Regions from separate parts of the Shewanella aestuarii genome, predicted to be linked through region 2. Evidence: predicted binding sites of a transcription regulator. Region 2 holds the regulator's gene; each other region holds the start of a gene.

Region 1 (2,282 bases), 750 kb from region 2:
GGTGAGCAAGATGCTCTACCGCGATAGATTTGACTGACAAGCTCAGAACTAAATTCTTAGAATACTTCACCGGTTTCTAAATCAATATTTTCATCAATATCAGAAGCTGAGCTGGCACCCGTGCCTGAACTTAACAACATAGCACGTAATGTAGTATCAATTTCTTTTGCCACTTCTGGGTGCTCAAGCAAGTATTTACCAGCATTAGCACGGCCTTGGCCAATTTTGTCACCTTTATAGCTGTACCAAGCACCCGCTTTATCAACCAATTTATGTGCAACACCTAAATCGACTAATTCACCAGTACGGTTAATTCCTTGACCATAAAGAATTTGGAATTCAGCTTGCTTAAATGGAGCCGCAATTTTATTTTTCACTACTTTTACGCGAGTTTCGTTACCCACAACTTCATCACCATCTTTAATCGCGCCTGTACGACGAATATCAAGACGAACCGAAGCATAGAATTTTAATGCGTTACCACCGGTAGTTGTTTCTGGGTTACCAAACATAACCCCAATCTTCATACGGATTTGGTTAATGAAGATAAGTAACGTATTTGACTGCTTTAAGTTACCAGCCAGCTTACGCATTGCTTGGCTCATCATACGTGCCGCCAAGCCCATATGAGAATCACCGATTTCACCTTCAATTTCAGCTTTAGGTGTTAATGCTGCGACTGAGTCAACAATAATCACATCAACGGCACCGCTGCGGGTTAAAGCATCACAAATTTCAAGCGCTTGCTCACCGGTATCAGGCTGAGAACATAATAGGTTATCAATATCAACACCTAATTTTTTTGCATAAATAGGGTCTAAAGCGTGCTCTGCATCGATAAACGCACAAGTTTTACCTTCGCGTTGAGCTGCGGCAATGACTTCTAAAGTCAGAGTTGTCTTACCTGATGACTCAGGACCGTAAATTTCTACAATACGCCCCATTGGTAAACCACCCGCACCCAATGCAACGTCTAATGAAAGTGAACCTGTTGAAATGGTTTCCACATCCATTGTGCGGTCTTCGCCCAATTTCATGATTGAGCCTTTACCGAATTGCTTTTCAATTTGACCTAATACTGCGGCAAGTGCTTTCTCTTTATTTGGATCAACTTTCATTTTAAAACCCCTTTCAGGTGATAACGGCGATACAAGATTTTTATCCGTTTATATCGCAAAAATCTGCTTAATACACATTCTATCATCAATGTGTTTGTCTAATATGCTGATCAGTATACTGTATAGTCATACAGTATCAAGTCCTACAGCTAACTTTTTTTATTTACATTTAAAAACAGTAAATTAAGATCTATTAGTAAATAAAACCTGTACAGTTAAACAGTACTTAATGAGAAGCATCCTGCAAAATTATTGCGCAAAACTTATCTGAAGCTAACCTTCTCCCACAATTATTGTTAATATTAGCACCAATAATTTTTCGCCTTTCTTTGGCGACAAGCAATACAGAGCTAACAGTAAAATATGACCGACCTTGATAATCTAGATTTAGAAAAGCACACTCCGATGATGCGTCAGTATTTGACAATGAAAGCTGCTCACAGAGAAATGCTTCTCTTCTATCGTATGGGTGACTTCTATGAGCTATTTTATGATGATGCTAAGAAAGCCTCTGAAATGCTGGGGATTTCACTAACCGCCAGAGGTAAAAGTGGTGGTGACCCAATCCCGATGGCAGGCATTCCATACCATGCTGTTGAGGGCTATTTAGCAAAGCTGGTACAAGTAGGTCAGTCAGTGGCTATTTGTGAACAAATTGGCGACCCGGCAACATCTAAAGGCCCAGTTGAACGGCAGGTAGTCCGTATTGTTACACCGGGCACTTTAACTGATGAAGCCTTACTGCAAGAGCGACAAGATAATCTATTAGCAGCCCTTTATGAAGGTAAAGTTGGCTATGGTTTTGCAACCTTAGATATCTCGTCTGGTCGGTTTGTTATTTCAGAGCTTGATACTCGAGAAGCACTAGAAGCAGAGCTACAACGTACTCGTCCTGCAGAATTATTATATAGCGAAGATTTCTCAGATATGTTGCTAATCAATAACCTCAAAGGGATACGAAGACGCCCTGAGTGGGAATTTGATTATGACACTTGCGTCAATTTATTATTAAATCAATTTGGCACTAAAGATTTACGAGGGTTCGGCATTAGTGATGCAAGATTAGCACTGCAAGCTGCAGGCTGTTTGATGCAATATGTGAAAGATACCCAAAAAACAGCCCTTCCTCATATTAATTCTATTGTTCGCTTTAATCAGGCTGAC
Region 2 (2,282 bases):
TGCTACACGTGTCAGCTTGTGGGCAATTTCTTTATCACTGCCGTGTTCATCTGCCATGTAGCGAAGAGACATCGCATTGGAAAACTGCACAAAGTTGTGACGACCTAAAAAGAGTATCATCAGCCATTTGCGTAACCAGGTTGGATTTTCACGCTCCAACACTGCTGCTTTCATCGTGTCATCTTCTTTACCTGGTGTGCGCCCCCAATAAAGGCTAACAGGCACAAGCTGGATATCTAAATCTGGCTGCTGGCGGTGAAGAGCAAGTAAACTAGTGAAACAATCAATAAATTTCTCACCACTTAAACGCTTACCAATAATAGGCTTTCGACCTTCTAAGCACACGACTCGCGGCACTTTTAGCCCATCTAGTTGCAATGGTTCATATGGACTAGGCAGCCCTAAATCATCCGTAATTTCACTCAATGCAGCCGAATCACTAATTGATTCCGTTTTCATAACGTAAACAATGGGTTTTTCGGGATCAATGTTCAAATCAGCAAAGGGATCGTGTGGCACAACAATGGTATGCACCATCTTCTTTTGGATCCATCGCAACAGTCTAAGCATAATTGAGTCTGGTTTTGACATAATAATCTTCGCAATAAAAGCTACTTTAATTGGCCGCATAGGATACCAGAAGCGCATAACCCGCACTACCGGAAGATTTTTTACTCTGTATACAGTAATTTTCACCGGATATACAATATGTTTCTAATACTAGCCCCCTCACAACACCAAAATCGCAACATTACTAACACATTGATACAAAACCATAAAACAAAAAATATTACATAAGCACGAAAAAATAGCTGGTGAATACTTGCGCAAACAACAACACTGTATATAATGACAGTTACTGTATAGAAAGACAGGAAACAACATGAGACCTTTAACACCACGCCAAGCTGAAATTTTAGAGCTTATTAAAACCAATATCTCTGAAACAGGTATGCCACCTACACGGGCTGAAATTGCCACACGTTTAGGTTTTAAGAGTGCTAACGCAGCTGAAGAGCATCTTAAAGCGCTGGCTAAAAAAGGGTGTATTGAAATCATGCCTGGCACTTCTCGAGGCATTCGATTACCTCAAGAAGATGACACCGAAACAGGTTTACCACTCATTGGCCAAGTCGCCGCTGGTGAACCTATCCTGGCGCAAGAACATGTTGAGCAATATTACCAAGTCGATCCAAGTATGTTTAAACCTGCTGCCGATTTCCTACTGAGGGTGCGCGGCGACAGCATGAAAGACATTGGTATTTTAGAGGGCGACTTACTTGCTGTGCATAAGATGCAGCAAGCAAGAAATGGCCAAGTTGTGGTTGCACGAGTAGAAGATGACGTTACAGTCAAGCGCTTCGAAAAAAAGGGCAATGTGGTCTATCTGCACCCCGAAAATGAAGCCTATTCGCCAATTAAAGTTGATTTAAGTTACCAAAGCCTCACTATTGAAGGGCTTGCTGTTGGTGTTATTCGTAATGGAGCTTGGTTATGAACAAACTAATGGGAACGGCCCCTAAACACCCTGGATTATGGGTCGATATGCCAAAAGCAGATATAAGCCTAGGACAACCTATCACTACCCTTCAAACCAGCAACCATGGCATAACTGAGCTAGCTCATTATGCAAGTCAACTGGCGCAACTTAGCCAACAGGGTCAATGGATAGTGTTAATTAATCCAGCCAATATTAGCTATAAGCAAATGCTAGCCAGTGCTGGGGTTAGAATGGACAGAGTCTTGCTGGTGCATACCAAAGATGAAGTTGAGACTTTATGGGCGATGGAAAAAGCGTTAACCAGTGGAACCTCCAGCGCTGTTATCACTTGGACTCATTCGTTGGATGCTCGTGACAGCCGCAGGCTTGAATTGGTGGCCAAAAGTGCTCGCGCATTAGGTGTTGTGATTGAAGATGTGTCAGCCTCGCTAACGACACAAATTCCATCAAATAACGCACTGCCAAATACAACTGCGAGCCTAAATTCAATTAATTTAACCTCTTTTCATTAATTTAAAATTAAGTAAATCCTAAGCCCTGACCGATGTTCAGGGCTTTTTTGTACATTTTTTCAGCTAATTAGGCGTAAAAGTGATCTTGATCAATATCGGTTCTACAAGTAATGTAATTAACAAGGTTGAAACAAATTCAATCTAACTAAAACGCAATGGTGTGGCAGTAACTTCCAGACCAATAAAAGCGTCAAAACAGAATTGATAAGTTCAGTTGTAGGTACCAGCGTGGTGCACGTCGTAAATTAAATCAGTAAGCCTTAAACGCT
Region 3 (2,282 bases), on a different replicon from region 2:
GATGGATAACTGCTGTGTTGCTTTTGAAGGCATGCAATTTATGTTTAAGAGTCATGCTAAGTTAAATGGCCGACTCGTTTTAGTGACCGTGAATTAGGTGATAAATATGGAAGTTAGAACCTTAATTGGCGTACTTTTTATCTTATTAAGTACCAGTTTAAATGCTCAAACTCGCGATATTCCAAGAGTTCATAATGTTTATGACGGAGATACGTTTCGTGGGTATACAAGCCCAAACCGTCACGAGCCAATTCGAATAAAAGGGGTAGATACGCCGGAGATAAAAGGCGCATGTGATAGTGAAATTAAAGCTGCTTATCGTGCAAGAGATTATTTAAAAAAGCGTTTGTCTAATGCTAAGTCTATTCAATTATTAAATCCTGGGCGCGACAAATATAATCGCGTATTAGCCGTTGTGTTAGTTGATGGTCAAGATATAGCGCAAGACATTATTCAAAATGGCTATGGGAGGAAATGGAGAGGAAAACGAGAAAGTTGGTGTGAGTAGGACTAATTTAATTTGTAAGCTTGGCTATGGTGTGACACGATTTGAGTTTAAAAATCATCTTGGCCAAACGATGACATACCAGTCGTATAAATATAATTACTCCATTTGGTTACCGGCTTCATAATAACTTAAATCCGGGCTCTTTCCGTGACAACGGATTGAGCTCGACACCACACCTATGATCATAAGTTCTTCATGATCATGTTTTAAAGTGGTAAGGCGTTGCTGGTGTGCATCCAGAATGCTGCAAACCCATTGTCCATCAACTTCAGCAACAACAACATCATTGTGGCGCGGCTTTAGTGCTCTGTTGATTATTAATAAATCGTCTTTGTATATACCAATAGAATTTAGATCATCAGTGTCAACCATCCCAATGAGCGTAGAGCTAGGGTTGTCTATTAATAAATCATCTAAACTGAGCGCGTTTTGCATGTACTCTTTAGCAGGTGACTCGAAACCATTGATCCCGCAAGAAATTGTTTTATTGAATATTTGCATATTTAGTACAACTGTATGGGTATACAGTATTTTAGGGCGGGTGCGGAAGAATGTCAAAATACTAAAATGACAACATTTGATTGGTGCAATGTAAAAGCCTCACAGGGTTATGAGGCTTGTATCTGTTTAGGCTATTGTGTGACGATGTATAGATTTTAACGAGTTAATTAACGCCTCAGGCGTCAGTTGAGGCATGTTATTGATATATTGGCTTATCGCTAAATGACTTAACATTAGCGCATCATAAGCTGAGATGGGTACACCTTTCATGGGTTTATTGGCTTCAAATATCGATACAAAAACGTTCATCGTATTGTCACGTTGATTTTGCTGCCATTTGATATTAAAACCTTTATTTTTTTGCACTCCATGAGCCTTACCTTCAAAACCTTCACGAATCCCTAGTAGTACGGCGATAACAGGTAATAATTCCGTTTTTGTTATTTGAACTGAAGTTTTATCTTGCCAATTAAATTTGCGTTCACCTATAGAGTTGGCTCCTTCGAGCATCACGGTATGCCAACCGCCTTGTGTAATCGACGGTTTAAGTTCAATAGCGGCCTTCGTGCCATGACATTTTAGATTGAAGTATGGGTCGAATTGACCAGAGTAGCGCGGTTCTTGATTATTATGTTGTTGATTATTGCTAGGCAGGTGAGCAACATTATTCTGATAAAGTTGCTCTTGTGCTTGATAGCCGCTCATCGGTTGAGGTTCAGGATGGTCATTAGGATGTACAGGATTTTGATAATATTGATTTTGAAACATAGACACCTCGATTTTTCTTTATGAATTAATCAATTTTTGCATGAGATGTAAATTCGGCAACTGAGTGCGTGTTAAGGGCTCAAGTAAAGATCAATTGGATTGGTGTTAATCATGTTTGTTTTGCATTTTTAATCATTATGGATAGTGTTAGCATGTAAATTCTTGTATGGTTGTAGCGCAGTTTGTTGTAGTTTCAATATTTTCTCGCCGATAATCCTCTAACTTTTTATATTCAACACGACACTCATCCGACCAGTAGGGTGGGTAAGGTGTGAGAGAATGAATATACGTGGTTTTTGTCACTTTTTCAGAAATCTGTTGATTATTACTTTATGGGTTAATTTCTACGGAAATATTTATAAAGTTATAGGATTAGGGTGTTTCTATGGGTTTAACTAGCTTATCTTCACACAGATTGAAAGAGGCTACTTTTTTAAAAAGTATTTCTTTGCCGTTGAGTTCTGCGGCTTATAAAGGCTTCTCTTTATTTTGTGAAGAACCAAAA

Evidence for each region. Region 2 encodes LexA, which represses DNA repair genes until DNA is damaged. Its sites were predicted from a motif close to TACTGTATNNNNATACAGTA; they were not measured.
Region 1: the regulator LexA is predicted to act here: its motif matches at 1,235-1,254, upstream of recA (recombinase RecA).
Region 3: the regulator LexA is predicted to act here: its motif matches at 1,019-1,038, upstream of HBH39_RS17685 (LexA family protein).

What each region holds. Positions count from the first base shown of each region.
Region 1 is NZ_CP050313.1:959,048-961,329, reverse strand. Features, by position in the region: gene recA (recombinase RecA) at 57-1,118, opposite strand; gene mutS (DNA mismatch repair protein MutS) at 1,482-2,282, shown strand, end outside.
Region 2 is NZ_CP050313.1:211,775-214,056, reverse strand. Features, by position in the region: gene plsB (glycerol-3-phosphate 1-O-acyltransferase PlsB) at 1-591, opposite strand, end outside; gene lexA (transcriptional repressor LexA) at 884-1,498, shown strand; gene HBH39_RS01085 (cell division inhibitor SulA) at 1,495-2,013, shown strand.
Region 3 is NZ_CP050314.1:25,813-28,094, forward strand. Features, by position in the region: gene HBH39_RS17675 (hypothetical protein) at 1-97, shown strand, start outside; gene HBH39_RS17680 (thermonuclease family protein) at 107-508, shown strand; gene HBH39_RS17685 (LexA family protein) at 605-943, opposite strand; gene HBH39_RS17690 (hypothetical protein) at 1,136-1,777, opposite strand; gene HBH39_RS17695 (hypothetical protein) at 2,163-2,282, shown strand, end outside.